DNA from 2 places in the Lysinibacillus phoenicis genome. Region 2 is predicted to be linked to the other one. Evidence: riboswitches for the same ligand, from Rfam matches in the RefSeq annotation. Region 2 holds a riboswitch; the other holds the start of a gene.
What was found. Region 2 has a riboswitch for FMN ahead of ABC382_RS09320 (ECF transporter S component). Riboswitches for the same ligand answer to the same signal wherever they lie in the genome.
Positions count from the first base shown of each region.

Region 1: it holds a riboswitch for FMN, as region 2 does, so the genes downstream of both, ribE (riboflavin synthase) here and ABC382_RS09320 (ECF transporter S component) in region 2, are expected to answer to the same signal.

Region 1 covers NZ_JBDFMP010000002.1:1,264,598-1,273,786, forward strand. Annotated here, with positions in the region: gene ABC382_RS07850 (histidine phosphatase family protein) at 1-179, opposite strand, end outside; gene ABC382_RS07855 (ATP-binding protein) at 281-1,588, opposite strand; gene ABC382_RS07860 (spore germination protein) at 1,878-3,323, opposite strand; gene ribH (6,7-dimethyl-8-ribityllumazine synthase) at 3,476-3,943, opposite strand; partial or broken gene ribB (3,4-dihydroxy-2-butanone-4-phosphate synthase) at 3,998-4,597, opposite strand; gene ribE (riboflavin synthase) at 4,614-5,252, opposite strand; FMN riboswitch at 5,474-5,599, opposite strand; FMN riboswitch at 5,789-5,914, opposite strand; gene ABC382_RS07880 (ABC-F family ATP-binding cassette domain-containing protein) at 6,027-7,655, opposite strand; gene ABC382_RS07885 (hypothetical protein) at 7,906-8,070, opposite strand; gene ABC382_RS07890 (HAD-IA family hydrolase) at 8,422-9,039, shown strand; gene ABC382_RS07895 (methyl-accepting chemotaxis protein) at 9,091-9,189, opposite strand, start outside.
Region 2 covers NZ_JBDFMP010000002.1:1,529,013-1,538,201, forward strand. Annotated here, with positions in the region: gene glnA (type I glutamate--ammonia ligase) at 1-206, opposite strand, end outside; gene ABC382_RS09315 (sodium-dependent transporter) at 396-1,742, opposite strand; gene ABC382_RS09320 (ECF transporter S component) at 1,968-2,555, opposite strand; FMN riboswitch at 2,771-2,958, opposite strand; gene ABC382_RS09325 (RNA polymerase subunit sigma) at 3,112-4,398, opposite strand; gene sigX (RNA polymerase sigma factor SigX) at 4,395-4,928, opposite strand; gene ABC382_RS09335 (ATP-binding protein) at 5,007-6,782, opposite strand; gene ABC382_RS09340 (response regulator transcription factor) at 6,775-7,491, opposite strand; partial or broken gene ccsB (c-type cytochrome biogenesis protein CcsB) at 7,607-8,787, opposite strand; gene resB (cytochrome c biogenesis protein ResB) at 8,784-9,189, opposite strand, start outside.

The sequences.
Region 1 (9,189 bases), 260 kb from region 2:
TAACGTAGCATTTGACCAAAATAAACAGCTTCCCTACGCCCTTGTTCTGATAAGTTTCTCTGATTTTGACAACTATGAAATGTACCATAGGGTTGATCTACACCAACCGTTGCTGCCCCATGCCTTCCATACAAAATAAGCCCGCCCTTTTTCATTAATGCCAGGAGGCTCTTCTCCATTTTCTTCATCTCCTCCATCATATCACTTTATACTTTGTAATGTATGTCCTACATATTAAAAAAAGCTCCCCACAATTGTTTTGTAGAAAGCTTTTTTCCTGTTATTTTATTGGTATATTAACAATGGCAGTCGTTTCTAAATGTGTTGATGAATCGATCGAAATATGACCATTATATTTTGAAACAATTTCTTTAACTATAAATAATCCTTGTCCTCTTAGTCTACCATTCTCAAGTTTTTTCGTTGAGAAACCTTGTTTAAATATTTGGTCAGGATGAGCAATATTTGGACCTGTATTGGTAATTTTAAATTCATATTGTGCTTCATCTGCTCGACAGCAAATCATTATTTTACGTTGTCCCTCCGGTAACTCTACTGCAGCATCTATGGCATTATCAATTAAGTTCGATAGAATCTTGATTAAATCTGTCGTTTTAATCTTATTAAAGTCATCTTGAGAGATAGTAAAATCCATATCGATGTTATGATTCTGTGCCGTTAACTTTTTCGTTTGCAATAATATGGATAAACCTGGATGATCAATATTTAACTTTAATGATTTAATTGCTTGAACCTCTTTGGATAGTGAAGACAAATATTGTTTGGCTTGCTCAGTCTTTTCTAATTGAAGAAGACCGTGTAATACTTGAATATGATTCGTAAAATCATGACGTAATGATGACACCGACGTAATCAATGCTTTGATTTCTGCTTGATATGTGTCTTCAGTAGCACCAACTTCTTTCGCTACTTCCTTTTGATACCATCTCTGTAAAAATAAAAAAGAACCAATGACAATTAAAATAAAGACTCCATTAAAGATAAAAATAAATAGATTGTCTTCAATGACTTTACCTTTAATACCATTTAAAGTATCTGCGCTAATATCAATACCTAAAAACCCAATAATTTTCCCATTGTCATCTTTGATGGGTGCGCCAACTGATAAGTAGGAACCATGTATAGAGTCATGTATGACCTCTGTAACATAGGTTTCACCGTTATAAGCTTTTTCAACTTCCTTCGCGGGAACGGTACAAACTACCCCAATTTCGAAGCCCTCTCTCATTTCTTTTGGCATCCCTGTAATCATGGCTGTCGATACTTCTGGATTATCCACCTTTAGGGTGTAAACAAATAGTGCACCCAGTTTTATTCTTGCATCGTTTAAGTAGCTTCTTACTTTCCAATAATACGCATTTTCCTGTGGATTATTCAAAAATTGCTGATAAGCATCCGTATCAATAGATGAAGCAATGGAACGGGCAGCCTCTAAACTTTGATTGGCAATCGACTCCTCAACGGTCTTTTTAATTTTTACATAGGATGTAAAGATGTTTAAACTTGTAAACAAACATAATAAAAACGTTGATAGAATTAATATTAGTTTTACTTTTCGATTTTTCATATAAAACGGGACTTCCTCATCTATAAATATTCTAGAATATTATTATATTATAATTAACTCTATTGTATCGTTTGTATTGCGAACATTGCTTGTATATCCTACATAAATTAAAACATAAAATCAAATTTTATTTTTCCATTACTAAAATTATACACTTAACAAATAGTTTAATAATCCTTAACAAGAAAGTAAACTAAAAAGGTAAATAGTAACGTTTTATGTCTCTTTTCACTAAAATAAAACAAAGAAAAAGACCAGGTACTAACAATACCTGATCTTCTTTGAAAAGTTATTTATTTTTACTTGAAGTACGTGTTCGATCTTGTGGCTTTAAAAAGGAAGGTCGCTTGCTATAGCCCTTTGGAGAAACACGTAATAAAGATTTTCTAATATTGCCTTTTTCAAAATCTGCACTAAAGTTAATATATGGTACACCTAGTACTTGCATATTTGCTGTATACAGTAGAATGAAGAAGACTGAAATAAAAAACCCAAATAAACCCAAAAATGCAGATGCAATAATGATGATTAATCGGAAAATACTCATAGCTGTCACGAATGATTGATTAACAAGTGTAAAAGCAGCAATACTTGAAATGGCAATCACCACAATCATCGAAGGGCTTGTAACACCAGCTTTTATCGCAGCATCGCCGATAATTAAGCCACCTACCACACTAACGGAGCCACTGACAGCACTGGGTAGACGTAAGTTCGCTTCACGAAACAGTTCAAACATAAATAGCATTAGTAGTATTTCTAAAATCGTTGGAAATGGTAAACCCGTTCTTGACTCTACAACCGTTGCAAGAAGTAGAAAAGGTAGCTGTTCTTGATGGAAAGTTGTTAATGCAAGCCAAAAGCCGGGTAATAACATACTAATCATTATGCCTACAATTCGTAGCACTCGTTCCATTGAACTGACAATAATAGGATATTCATTATCTTCTGCCGATTTAAAAAGCAGCATAATATTTGTTGGTGTAATCATGGCATACGAAACACCATCAATCATGAGAAGTATTCTTCCCCTAATCAATGCCTGGACTGCAAAATCTGGTCTTCCGGTATAGTCATGTCTTGGAAGAATCGTGGCAGTTTTCTCGATTGCTTCCATTAATAAATCACCATTGACAACGATATCCGTATCAATCTTTTGTAATTGTAATCGAATTTGCTCCAGCATATTGAGGTTCACAATATCTTCCATAAAAAGGATCGCTACTGTAGTTTTAGAACGTTTACCAATTTCTAATGTCTCGACACTAAATGAATTGGTTGGTAATCGTTTTCTTAACAAAGCAATATTAATGAATATATCTTCAATAAAGTCATCTCTAGGTCCTTTAACTACTAATTCAAGTGTTGTTTCTCCAGGCTCTCGGTTAGGTCGTTTTGAAATATTGCTCGAATATAATAATTGATTTTCCTCAAAATACAATAATACGTGGCCCTTATAAACTCTTGTCAGTATATCCTCTTTCGTTAGTACCTTTTGAAGATAAGGAATTTGTAAATGCTGTTCTATTTGTTCTTCTAGCATTTCGTCAGAGCTATTATTTAATAAGTCTTGAACCCGTTGAACAATCACTGTTTGAAGTATTTGCTCGTCTACCATCGCATCACAAGTTATAAAATGTACCGTATGTTGCTGAAATTTATACTGTTGGAATATCACATCAGCAGAGCGTTGAAATAGTGATTTCAGCATTTTCAAATTAATCATTTGTTCCATTGATGAAATACTTCTCATCTCCTACTGAGCCAGCTCAAGATTAGTACATTTATGATAAACAACTTTCAATAAATACACTTAAGCATATTTTTCCCATGGATATTAAAAATATTCAAGAAAACAAATGATGTGATGGCTATTAGAACATGTTCTTATCCAATCATTTTTTTCAGATTTGCCATTTCAATTGCTGACATTGCAGCATCATAGCCTTTATTACCAGACTTCGTGCCAGCACGTTCAATTGCCTGTTCAATATTTTCTGTTGTGACAATACCGAAAATAACAGGGACATTTGTTGTTAAGGACACATTGGCAATACCTTTTGCCGACTCATTACACACATAGTCATAATGTGTTGTTGATCCACGAATAACAGTTCCTAATCCAATAATGGCATCATATTTCTTTGTTTCTGCTAATTGCTTAGCAATAAATGGAACTTCAAAAGCTCCAGGAACCCACGCTACGTCAATAGATGCTTCATCTACTCCATGTCGTGTTAAACCATCCATTGCTCCATCCAATAATTTGCTTGTAATAAACTCATTAAAACGTCCTACGACTACCGCTATTTTTAAATCTGTTCCAATTAATTGTGCTTCAAATTTTTTACCCATTGTTCTTTCTCCTTTTTAAATAGATAGTGTATTTTCTGTTGTGAATAACCGATTGCGATAGGCAACCAATGCTTCTATCGATATCATTTTTAAGCCATGTTGAGCTGCGTACTTTGTCAGCTCTTCAAAACGTAGCATCTGTCCATCATCACCCATGATTTCGCAAATAACACCCGCAGGCACACTCTGGCAAAGCTTTGCTAAATCAATAGTTGCCTCAGTATGTCCTCTACGCTCTAAGACACCGTTATCCTTTGCAATTAGAGGAAAAACATGGCCAGGTCGACGAAAATCAGTTGGCCTTGCTTGATCTTCAATCATCTTTTGAATTGTCAACGCGCGTTCAAAGGCACTAATTCCTGTCGTTGTTTCTTCATGGTCGATACTGACCGTAAATGCTGTTTGATGGTTATCTGTATTGTTCTGAACCATTGGATGTAGATCTAGCTTTTGTGCTAGCTGCTGTGAAATAGGCGTACAAATAAGACCTCTACCATAGGTTGCCATAAAGTTAATTGTTTCCGGTGTGATGAATTCAGCAAGTGCTAGAAGGTCCCCCTCATTTTCTCGATCTTCATCATCAACTACCACAATTATTTTGCCTTGCTTTAAATCTTCTAGGGCTTCTTCAATTGCATGCAGCACTAGTGTCATCTCCTCATTTTTTATATTAAAAACCATGTTGGGCTAAGTAATCTCTTGTAATGGTTGACGTAACTTGTCCTTTTTTCAGTTGCTGCAAAATATACTTACCAACCAAATCTGTTTCGATATTTACGATTGCTCCAACCTTCTTCATACCTAAAACAGTTTCCTTATACGTATGCGGAATCAATGAAATAGTGACACTGTTCGATTCAACATGAAAAATGGTTAAACTCGTGCCATCAATTGTGATGGAACCCTTTGGAATACAAAAGCTTGTGAGTTCCTCTGATAACTCGATATCGATATAGACTGCATTAGCAACCGGACGCTTTCGTAAAATTTTCCCGATTCCATCCACATGTCCAGCTACAAAATGACCACCAAATCGCCCATTTGCAGGCATAGCGCGCTCCAAATTAACGGGATCTCCTATCGCTAGCTGCTGTAAATTAGTTGCTTTGACTGTCTCAGGCATAACATCCATGGTAAGTTCCTGCTGCGTAAAATGTGTCACCGTTAAACAAACACCATTGACTGCTATACTATCGCCAAGCTTTACATCCTCCACTATTTTGGGTGATTGAACAGTAATTTTCATACTGTACTTATCGCTTTGCACGGCTTTAATTGTGCCAATATCCTCTACAAGCCCCGTAAACATTTCTCCACCTTCTTTCCTTTTTTTGACAGTTTTTATCCGTCACTTTTCGGAGTGTTTCCGTTAATTTTAGTTTTCTATCCGTCATTTTAAACGTTGTATCCGTCTCCCTTCCTAGCTAACAAAAAAAGAAAAAACCCCTTTGACAAAGGGGTTTTGGGAGTATAAGACATCAACAAATAAGCCTAGTTGGATTAACTTTTTTTCCATAGACTACTATCTCATTTGTTCTTCTCCCATCCAGACTATAACTGTCGGTTTTGGATTTGCACCAAATCAGCTTGCGCTCACGGACTTTGAATGACTTCATCACCGCCGATTGGGAATTTCACCCTACCCCGAAGAACATCTTCTATTCAATTAGTTTGTTCGCTAAATCAGTGAGATCTACTATGCATCTCTATCCTTGAGGTGGTTGTATTGCGTACTTGTTATTAAACGAAAACAAAAAAACTTCCCGCATAACGAATGGGAAGTTTGTAATAAATGCATAGTCAAATAAACCCTCTAAATTATTTTAAATTTAAAAAGTTTGCATTTATACCCTTCTCCCATCCAGACTATAACTGTCGGTTTTGGATTTGCACCAAATCAGCTTGCGCTCACGGACTTTGAATGACTTCATCACCGCCGATCGGGAATTTCACCCTACCCTGAAGGATATTTTTATTTAGCTAGTTCTAACAATAACACTATTTTATTATATTATCCATCCTTCTATCTTAAATTTTTCAAAAAAAGGGCCACCCCTTGCTTAAGAGGTGGCGAGTAGTACTGTTAATTTCTTATATTTCGAAGAACATAATCATCATAATTCCCCTGAAAAACAGTCACATTCGAAGGAGTAAGTTCAAGCATTTTACCTGCTAATTTATTTAAGAAATAGCGATCGTGTGAAATGCTCAATAATGTCCCCTCAAATTTTAAAAGTGCTTCCTCTAATACTTCTTTACTAAATAAGTCGAGATGATTGGTCGGTTCATCCAAGATAAGGACATTCGCTTTCTGTAAAATCAGCTTCGCTAAGGCAACACGAGCCTTTTCCCCACCGCTTAGAGAGGAAACCTTTTTAAAAACATCCTCTCCTGTGAATAAAAAATTACCTAGCACCGTTCGTACTCTTGCTTCTTCAATCGTTGGAAATGCACTCCAAACCTCATGTAGTACCGAATTATCGGGGTCTAATGTTGCCTGTTCTTGATCGTAATAGCCAATCGTAACACCATGCCCCCAAGCCACTACCCCACTATCTGGCTCAATCTCTTTGAGCAGTGCTTTAATTAATGTTGATTTTCCAACACCATTCGGCCCAATTAAAGCAACCCTATCGCCTCTGTATAAGTCAAAGGAAATATTTCGCAACAGCGTTTTTTGGATATTTTCTACCTTAAACGATATCTCTAAGTCTCTTACCTTCAACACTTCTTTATGAGATTTCTTATCCATAGCAAATGCCATTTGTGCATGCTTTAAATCTTTTTGTGGTTGATCAATCCGTTCAACTCGTTCAAGTTGCTTCCGTTTATTTTTAGCGCTTCTTGAAGAAGTTGCCATGGCAATATTCCGTTGAATATAATCCTCCATTTTAGCTATTTGTTGTTGTTGCATCGAATATTTTTTCTCTAGCAACTGACGATTCTTAGCTTTACTTTCTACATATCGAGAATAATTACCGCTATATTTTGTGCCTTTTGTACGCTCAATCTCATAAATTTCATGGACAAGGGCATCTAAAAAATAACGATCATGAGAAATAATTAAAATGGCCCCTTGATAGACACGTAAATAATTTTCAAGCCAATTTAATGTCTCGAAATCCAGGTGATTTGTCGGCTCATCCAAAAGTAATAAATCTGGTTGTGCTAACAGGATTTTGGCAAGAGCAAGCCTTGTTTTTTGGCCACCACTGAGCTTCTTAATCAGTGTATCGTTGGGGATGTCGCCAAAACCCATACCATTTAACATACTTTTAATTTTTGGCTCAATATCATACCCACCTTGTTGCGTAAACCAATCCGCCTTGCCAGCATAGCGTGTCATTATTTGCTCAAATTTATCCGGATTATGGACTAAAGATGGCTCACTCATTTGCGCCTCCAGTTCTCGAAGTTCCTGTTCAACCTTTAGTAGCTCCGTAAATACCCCGAGCATTTCAGACCAAATCGTTTGTTCCATCTGCAATCCACTGTCCTGTTTTAAATAGCCTACTTTAACCCCTTTCCCCATGAAAATCTCCCCCTGATCGTATGGAAGATCTCCTGCAATTATTTTCAGTAACGTTGATTTTCCAGCTCCATTTACCCCAATAAGGCCCATGCGGTCCCCACGTTCCAGTTTTAAGGTAATGTTTGAGAGAATAGGATCTCCTAAATAGCTTTTACTAATTCCATTTAATTGAAGTATCATTTTTTCAATCTCCTTATTTATTTTGGCCATCATTTCACCAAGCGTTAGCACTTAAGAAATAAATGGACGTATAAGGTTACACATCACTTCTCTCTCCTCCCCCAATAAAAAAAAGCACCGTAATAAACGGCACCTTTGAAAAAATAAACCTCTGTAATGAAGAGGCTTTATTCTATATTTCACAATAAAACACAAAAAGCGCCGATCAAGAACCGGCGCTTACCCTGCTTTCTATTTTACAGTAATACTACTAAAAATAATTATGATAATTTGAAGGTAAAAAGCTTCCGGAACCTGTTTCCATATGAAATTTGCTTAAAAAAGGGCAGACCTCTCCCTTTGCCAGCAAGTCCCCACAGAAATTGTAAGATTTCACCTCTATCTCAATCAAACCTTTTGCGAATTTAGCTTCCATCACTTTTTACCTCCTTTCGAATAATAGTATCAATTAATCTAACACAAATTTTTAGAGATTACAATTGTTTTTAAATACTGGCTTTTTTCATTTTAATGCATAAACAATAGGCAAACACTTATTTTTTTGAGTTGGCGTCTATCGTTTGAAAGCCCAATTTCTTTTGAGAGAGTGCTTTTTTGTACGACCATTTCCGTTGCAATCGCAGTATTTTTTGATAATATTTACCATAAGATGTTTACGTACGCTCAAAATGGTTGTTGTTTCATGAGGCAGTTGTTAGCCCATTCCATGTAACATTTTTAAGCATAAAACGTCAATACAACTAGATGGTAAAGGAGAAAGTTTGCAATGAAGCATATTATCTTTGATTTTGATGGAACATTGGCAGATTCAACTGCCGTGTTTGCATCAGCATGGAATACATTAGCTCAAAAATATAAATTTAAAGGCATCGAATTAAAGGAAATTGATGCCTTGAAAAAATTATCGATTTCTGAGCGGAGTAAATTATTTGATTTTCCAATGTATAAATTGCCGATGATTTTACCGCAATTTTATAAATTGTATCGCCAATCGTTAAATGATGTTCATCTTTTTGATGGAATGAAAGAAGTACTGCTGGAAATTGATAAAAGAGGCTATAAAATCCTCATTATTTCCTCAAATTCTAAGGACAATATTTTAGAATTTCTAAAAATGAACGGTATTCATTGTGTAGCCGATGTTCTTTGCTCAAACCGCATTTTCGGCAAGGATAAAGTGATGAAAAAGTTTTTAAAGGAATCGAATGTTCACTCATCCGATGTGCTATATATCGGGGATGAACAACGGGATATTGTGGCTTGTAAAAAAGCAGGTGTGCCCATTGCTTGGGTGGAATGGGGCTATGATGCCAAGGAAGTGGTTAAAAATGAAGAGCCTGAATACAAGGTAGCAACTCCACAAGAAATTTTAGAAATTATTTAATTATAGAGTAGGATAATAGCAATCTACCTGGCTATTATCCTTTTTTCTATGCTATCCTTTAATCTCGCTAATATGCATGAGCTTTTCTGCTGTATTATTAACCCCTTTATAGGCATCCGTTAATTCGTGCATACTTTCTGCAAATTGCTG
Region 2 (9,189 bases):
TACATATCAGATTCCTCTATACGGACAAACCCTTCAATCGACGAACCATCAAACATGACTTTATTATCTAAAGCCTTTTCTAATTGGCTCACAGGGACTTCGACATTTTTAATTGTTCCTAATATATCAGTAAATTGTAGGCGAATAAATTTCACATTTTCTTCCTTTACCCGACGAATAATATCTTCTTTTGTATAATGTTTCATTCTTCACCACTCCAATGTAATTTTAGTTTACACAACATTTTATAACTGTACTTAAAATACATTAAAAATGAAAACTACGCAATACTTATGTTAGGTTTTATAACATTGTTTTTTAGAATATATTGATCTTGATTTTCGATACATAAAAAAGGTGCACCCACTTTTCAATGGATACACCTTATCTTTATTTTAATATTGCAATAACATATTAATAAATACAACGAGAATAACAATCGGTACAATAACTAACATTAACATACGATATGTTGAATAATAGCCCTGCCCCATTTTACTACCCATTAGCAGTTCTCTCTTCACAATTTCCTTATCCACTACATAGGCAATAAAGATCGCAATAAACAAATTCCCCAATGGCAACATTAAGTTGGACACTAAAAAGTCGGTTGCATCAAAAATACTTTTCTCGAAAATAGTTACATCCGATAAAACACTAGAGGAAAGTGCTGCTGGAATGGCAGCAATGAAAACGACTACACCTAATAAAAGTGTCCACATCGGACGAGATCTCTGACTATTTTCCATCATGGCTGCTACGATAATTTCATATAAACTGAATGATGATGTTAATGTAGCAAATAAAAATAACAATAAAAACATGGCTAAAAATACTTCCCCGAATGGCATTTGACTAAAAGCAGTCGGTAGCACCATAAATAGTAAACCTGGTCCCGCTGCCGGCTCTAAATCAAAGGCAAATACAACAGGGAAGATCGCTAGTCCTGCCAAAAAAGATACTAGTACAGTTAGTAGCACAACAGAGCCCGCTGAGTTTGGAAGACTAACATCTTTTTTTAGATAGGAACTATATGTAACAAGACAAGAGAATCCTACTGCTAGTCCAAAGAATGATTGCCCTAGTGCTTCTAATAGAGCCTTCCCAGTAATATTAGAGAAATCTGGCCATAAGAAGAATTTTACTCCCTCCATCGCACCATCTAATGTAACAGCTCGCATAACAAGAACAATGAACATGATAAAGAGTAATGGCATCATCCATTTATTAGCTTTCTCAATACCATTTTGTACACCTAATGAAATAATTAGTACATTTGTTAATGTAAACAAAGCTAAGCCCACTAGCGTAATCCAAGGGGTCCCTATAATTTTCCCAAATAATTCAGCTGAATCAATTGCTGGATCTATCACAGCGCCAGCTACACCTAGGCCGCTATAAATGAAAATCCAACCACCAACAACACTATAAAAAGTTAATAATAAAAAACAACCAAGCACACCCATTCGGCCTATCCATGCCCACCCTGGTTTTGACGGAGCGATTTTTTTATACGCAGTTATCGCCTCTGATTGTGTACCACGACCTAAGACATACTCTGATAATAGCATGGGCAAACCAATTAACAGTGTAAAGAGCACAAAAATTAGGAAAAATGCCCCACCGCCACTCTGCCCTGTGACATACGGTAGCTTCCAAATCGCTCCTAAACCAATCGCAGCACCAGCTGACGCTAAAATAAAACCTAATTTACTTGACCATTGTCCTTTTTTTCCACTCATCTCTTCAAAACTCCTCAAACATTCTAAACTCAACTCTATTTTACATGAAAATATGCCTTTCGACTAGGTAATAATCATAAAGAACTAGATTGCTAGCATTTTCTATTACTTTTTTCTATTTTTACGCTCCGATTTTTATCTCTCTCACTTTAGCCAAGCTACCTCCCATCCAGTTTAAACCACAAAAAACCTCGAGCAGTCCATCCACCCGAGGTTCATCTTCAATTATTTCGTTATATACATTGAGCGCTGGCGGTCGATCCACTTGCGCATTGTTGAAAATAATAAAGCCATAATAGCTGTTAATAAAATACCCTTCACAATGTTGAATGGTAAAATCCCAGCGACAATCATTTTATAAAGTGAGTCTCCTACAACTGGTTCCATTCCTAGGAAATATGTGTACATTGGTAAAAATAAAGCATAGTTTAAAACGCTCATTCCCACTGCCATCACTATTGTCCCTGTCGCTAAACCTCCAATAAGGCCCGCAATCGATTTAAAACGATTAAAAATAAAGCTTACTGGCAAAATAAATAAAATACCTGTTGCAAAGTTGGCAATATGACCTACTGGCACCCCAGTTGGAGTACCTGAGAAAATCCAATCCAACACATTTTTAAATAATTCTACTAAAATACCAGCTACCGGTCCCATTGTGATGGCTGCTAGTAAGGCAGGCATATCACTAAAGTCCACTTCCAAAAATGCTGGGAAAGGCGGAATAGGGAAATTAAAAAGCATTAATAAAAACGAAATACTGCTCAGCATACCAATCGTAATAAACGATTGAAGTTTAACATTTTTCTTCATAGAAAACTCTCTCCTCTTTGCTGATTCAATCTCGCAAGAAGAAAGGTGACGATCTTTCAATTGTTAGCATGAAAAAACCCTTATGCATCTAAAGCACAAGGGAGAAAGGCATGACGAATAGGCGTCAATATAAACTATTTTTGAGCAGCGTTTAAAGCCATACGAAAAAAGCGCTCAGTCACAGTTTATTTCATAACAATGAATGACGATCGTACCTCCATCTTCTCCCATCCAGACTTTAACTGTCGGCCTTGGAATTGCACCAAGTCAGCCATGCAAAAAAATTTGCACAGGTCGCGGGCTGAAGAGTTTTGCATAAATCTCTCGAGTTAATGAAAATTCATTAACGATTTACAACTCTATTACCGCCGGTCGGGATTTTCACCCTGCCCCGAAGATGAATCATATTATTTTGTTCTACAGCCTTACTATAATGAATTATTAAGAAAAAGTAAATAGTTCTGCTCAAAAAATTCCGATTAGATTTGTATGTATTGCAAAAAGAAATAGGGCATTCCTACGTTGTAGGAATACCCTATTTCTTTTATCTCTTTGACTACGGCATATATTGTTTATTTGGTCCTACAGGCTTTGGCAAATAATTTTTTAAATCGAATCCTTCCCAGCTTTCCTGAACAACATTATCTAAGCGTAACTGTTGATCAAAGCTAGCAGCAGTTAGCATCATGGCTTCGATTAATTGTGTAGCTCGAATTGGCTCCAAGGATGTTAAATCAAGAGGGATATCAAATGTAATGACTACACCATCCGCTTCCTCTTTTACTGTGTATGTCACGTTTTCAGGAACAACTGGCACATAAACATCATCATTTTTATTTTTCATCTGTGTGAGTGCCTCTGTCACATTAGCAAAGGTTTGACGGAAATCTGGAGATAAATATTCTGCTCCATTTGGATCCTTGTATAAATAATAATTATAATGTTTGGCACCTGTTAATGACATAGCTTGACTTGGCTCACCATCTTGGGAAAACTCATAAGGCGTACCATCTTCATTTTGAATCTCTACTTCTGTATATTCAGAATCTGAGAATGTATCTTCCAAAGTTCCTTTGTATTCATTGACGGTAGCTGAAGCAACATCATAATCATTGTCCTTAGGTAAAACATGAACAAGCTTATCTTCCTTCTCCTTTAACTCACCTTTATAAGGATGATAGTCTGTAAACCCTTTAGCTTCCTCATCTATTTGAGGAGCGTATTTTTCATACATCTGTAAAGTAGAAGGTTTTTCAGTTCCAAAATCAGTTGCAACACGCTCATTTGGAATTACATATGTCATAGGAACACTTTCTGCGTCTCGTCCAGCTAAACCAATACGAAAGACAACAGCATCTTTGACATCTTCTTCATAGACAGATGACCGTAAAGATAAAATACGCTCATGCTCTGTTACAATATTGGATTGGAGCACCTCATCCTTCGCAGATGCATCTTTTGTAGCACGATCTTCCTGTAAAGTAGAGTACGTAGCTGTTTCAGCCGTACTAGCTTGATCTTTCTGTTCAGCTTGATTATTCATTACCATTGAGCCTACGAGTATTGTTAACGCAAAAACTGCTGCCACACTCATAAAAAATGGTATTTTACGAAACTTAGATTCGGTTGATCGTTCTTCTTGTTTCAGAGAATTACTTTGTTGCTGAGTTTGTTCATCCTCTACTGGTTGTTGAATTGCTTCTTGAAGGTGAATATTATCCTGCAAGCGAGCATCTGCCATTAACCGATTTAATATGTCTTCTTTTGAACGGTGGTCAGAAAGCTTAGGGGCATTGTTCAATACATGTTCAAGCTGCTCATCATCAAATGGCTTATGCGTCATTGCCGTTTCGCCTCCTGTTCTTTAATCGGCTGTAGCTGTTGCCTTAAAAATTTAATGGCTCGATGCTGGGTTGTTTTTACCTTAGCTTCTGTCCAATCTAGTATTTGCGCAGTTTCTGCAATAGATAAATCCTGAAAATAGCGCATAATAATGACCATTTTCTGGTCACCTGTACAGTTTTCAAGTGCTGACTCGACTTGCATAAATTCATCACTGGCCTGTAGCATATCTTCCGGTGATGGTGTGGTTGAATGGAGCTGTTCCGTTTCCCAGTCAAAGAAATCAAGTGAATGCTTTTGGCGTACAGCTTGCTTTCTGAAATGATCAATTGCTACATTTTTAGCAATAGCAAAAAGCCAGGTCTTCTCACTGCTGTTACCTGCAAATTGATCATATGAGCGCAACACTCGTACATAAACTTCATGCGCTAAATCTTCAGCGAGTGTACGGTTTTTTACTAAATATATTAAAAACTGGAACACGTCCTGGTGATATGCATCGTATAGTCGATGGAACACGGAGTCATTCAAAGCACTCCACCCCCGTTCTATAGTATTTGTCGTCTTACATTCATAGAAGTTACAGCCAATTAATAGCAATACATGTTATTAATCGAACGGTAAATAAAACGTGAAGGTTGTACCTTCTTTCAGCACACTATCTACCATGATATTACCTGAATGTGCCTTTACAATATTTCGAGCAATGGCTAAACCAAGACCCGTTCCTCCTTTAGAGCGAGTACGTGCCTTATCTGCTTTATAAAAACGTTCGAAGACATATGGTAGGTCCTCCTGTGGAATGCCGTGCCCTGTATCTTGCACAGAAATTTTAGCAAAGGTTGGCTCCTGTTCAACCTTTACAGTGACAGCCCCTTCATCAGTATGTCTTAATGCATTATCAACTAAATTTGTGAGCACTTGTTCAATGCGATCTTCATCCATATTAATCATGGCATCGTCGTTAAATTCACTGTCAAAGATCAAGCGAACATGCTTTTCTTTTGCTACTTGGGCAAATTTTTGAGTAATACGTTCAAATGTAGAATTAATTGGTAATTCATCTTTATAGAGGGTCATATGCCCTGATTCCATTCGTGCCAAATCTAATAAATCTGTTACAAGGCGACCCATTCGCTTCGATTCATCATAAATAATTTTAGTAATTTCATTGCGCTCTTCCTGATCTTGAATAAAATCATCATCCATCAACGCTTCCGAGTATCCTTGCAACATGGCAATCGGTGTTCGAAGCTCATGAGAAACATTCGCAATAAAATCCGATCTTAGTTTTTCTAAGCGATGTTGTTCAGTCATATCACGAATAACAGCGACAGCACCACGTATCATTTCTCCACTATAAAGAGGACTAATAGTAAATGTATAATAATTGCCGTCCATTTCAATTTCCTCTTCTAACTTATCCTCAAACATCAGCACATGATCAAGCATATGATAAAGCTCAGGTGGAATTGGTTTAGCGCTTTGCGAGCCTTTGTTGACAAACCATTTTTGCATAAGACGTTCGGCTGGTGGATTACTTAATAATATTGTACGGTCACGATTAAATGTAATCACAGCATCTGTCATAGATGTCAAAATATTTGAAAGCTGTTCATTTTCCTGATTGATGACCTCTAAATTATGTTTTAATTGACGTCCCATTTGGTTGAAAGCAACCGCAAGCTGACCAATTTCATCATTTTGGGTCGTTGGCATTTTTGCTTCAAAGTTACCTTTAGCAATTTCAAAGGCCAACTCACGCATTTTTCTAAGCGGTGAAGTAATACGTGAAGAAAGGAAAAACGCAAAAAATGTTGTCAATACAAATGCTATAAAGGCCGCTAAAAAGACAATTTTCGTTGTTTCCTTAGACGTTTTATGTAACGCATCTGGGCTTTGGTAGATGAAGACAGCTCCATGTACTGCGTTTTCAACATTCAATGGGAAACCAAGCACAACATACGATTCCATCTTTTCTGGAACAGTAGAAGAAGGCATCATCATTTCTTTAATAATGGGTTCATCAGATTGAAATACTTCATGGAAAGATTTGTTAGCTAAAATGGTGTCTTGTATTTCTTTTTTATTTACACCTTCTTGCATTGCAAAAGAGACTTCCACATGACTTATAGCAATCAATGCATTGGTCCCTGTAGGTAATATATCTTTTAATAATTCTGAAGTGGATTCTGCTGTTTCATTGTCGTCCACTATACTTGCCACTGTTGCAGCCGTTTGACGTAATGAAATTTCCGCTTGCTGCATGTGGTAGTTTTGAAGAAATTCTAGCATCAATACCGTGAAAACAAATAATACAAATGAAACGAGAAGCAATATGGTTACCCATAGCTTCCCGACAACACTATTCCATATTCTATTCATTGACAACCTCAAATTTGTAACCAACGCCCCAAACCGTCACAATCATTTTAGCAGCGTTTTCTGAAACCCGGTTGAGCTTTTCACGTAATCGTTTCACATGTGTGTCAACTGTACGTAAATCACCAAAGAAGTCATAATGCCAAACCTCTTTTAGTAGTTGTTCACGGTCAAATACTTTGTCTGGCGATTTCGCTAAGAAGTATAATAATTCGTACTCTTTAGGTGTTAAATTGACCTCAATTCCCTCTGCTGTCACGCGGTGTGCATCATGATCGATCATTAAATGCTGGAATACCACTAAATCTTTTGAAGAGGATGCATTTGTCGCTGGTGAGAACGCTTGTGAACGACGTAAAATAGCCTTCACTCGTAATACGACCTCACGAGGACTAAACGGTTTTACAATATAATCATCTGCACCAAGCTCAAAGCCTTGTACACGATTCGCTTCTTCGCCTTTTGCAGTTAATAAAATAATCGGTGTTGCTGCACGTTCTCTAATTTCCGCACATACTTCTAGCCCATCTTTTTCAGGCATCATAATATCAAGTAAAATACAGTGATACTCTTTTTCTAAAGATTTTTCGATCGCTTGTTCACCATTTTCTGCTTCGTCAACAAGGTATCCTTCACGCTCTAAATACATTTTTAATAAGCGGCGAATACGATCCTCGTCATCTACTACTAATACTGAAATATTTTCTGACACTTTCACGATCCCTCTCTTCCAATCTTTCTCTAACTTCTATTGTACATGGTGTGACACATATTGAAAAGAAAAGAAAGCCTCTTCGCTACAGCGAAAAGGCTTGTTGCTTCACAGGTTATGCATAGGAGTGTAAACCTGCAAGAATTAAGTTAACAGCAATTAGGTTGAATAAAATGATCCCGAATCCAATTAATGCTAACCAAGCAGATTTTCGACCTTCCCAGCCTTTAGATAGTCGCAGATGTAGGAATGCTGCATAGAATAACCATGTAATAAGAGCCCAAACTTCTTTTGGATCCCAACCCCAGAAACGACTCCAAGCAATTTGTGCCCAAATCATCGCAAAGATTAAAGCACCTAGGGAGAATACAGGGAATCCAATTAGCACTGAACGATAACCAATTTCATCAAGTAATTGTAAATTTACACGTTTAACGAGTGGTTGGAAAATGGCACTAATTCGACGACGAGCGATTAATCGAATTAATAAATATAAAACCGATCCTACCATTAATGACCAAACAACAGTTGTTAATTTTTTCGCATTAATTAAAGCTGGCATTTCTACTAATGGTGACATGCCATGTTCTTCAACAGCTTCATACTCATTCATACCGAAAATTGGCGGTAAATTATAAATAATTTTTCGCGTTGTTCCTTCTTTATCAACATAATTATAGCTAGACTCATAATCCATGGCACTAAATGTAGATGTCACCGCAACAAAACCAACCACTACTACAAGACAGTACATCACGGCTTCTAACCAAAAACGTTGTTTAGAAGGCTTTGTTAAATCGACTACTTTTAATAAGTAAATAAGTCCTGCCACAGCACTAATGGCTAAAATAGATTGCCCTAATGCTGCCGTTATAACGTGAATGGTTAACCAATGACTTTGTAAGGAAGGTACTAATGGACTTACTTCTTTTGGGAACATCGCGGCATAGGCAATAATTAAAAGTGCTACAGGTAAGGCAACTAATCCAAGTGCAGTCAAACGATAAATAAAATAAATTAAGATAAACGCGCCTACAATGAACATACCAAATGCCGTTGTAAATTCAAACATATTACTTACTGGCGCATGACCTGTATAATCCAACGCGTAATAAAATAGCCAAGCTGAGAAAGGAAACCAATAATTGTTACAACAATGGCAAGCTTACCCCATTTTCCTGTATTCTTACCAGTAGCATTCGCTTGCTTAATGGAGCCACCAAATAATAATGTTGCAACTAAATAAGCAATAAATGCTACAAATAATAGGTTTCCACTTAGGTCAATCAAACTCATAAGGTGTTGTCACCTTCCTTTTCTTTATTGCCACCATTTGTGGACTCTTCGCTAGCCTCATTTTTCTCTAACTGGTCTATATACGGAGGCAATGTAGCAAAGGCTGTTACAGCATCTAAATCCTTTTTCATGCTGAACATATTTTTATTGACATGGGCAGCCATTAACACGCGGCCATCTGGTTCTACTTGAAGCCATAAACGTCTGTGATTCCAGTAAGAACCTATCACAACACCAATCATAAAGATGACACCCCCGACAAATAAAATAGGAATTGTACTATCTTTACGGACCGTAATACCTGACATATCACGCATCTCTGCTGCTGCAAACTTCATTCTGTACTTATTTTCACCAAGCGGCTCTAACGGAGGTTGCATAATTTCAACAAAACTTACTTCG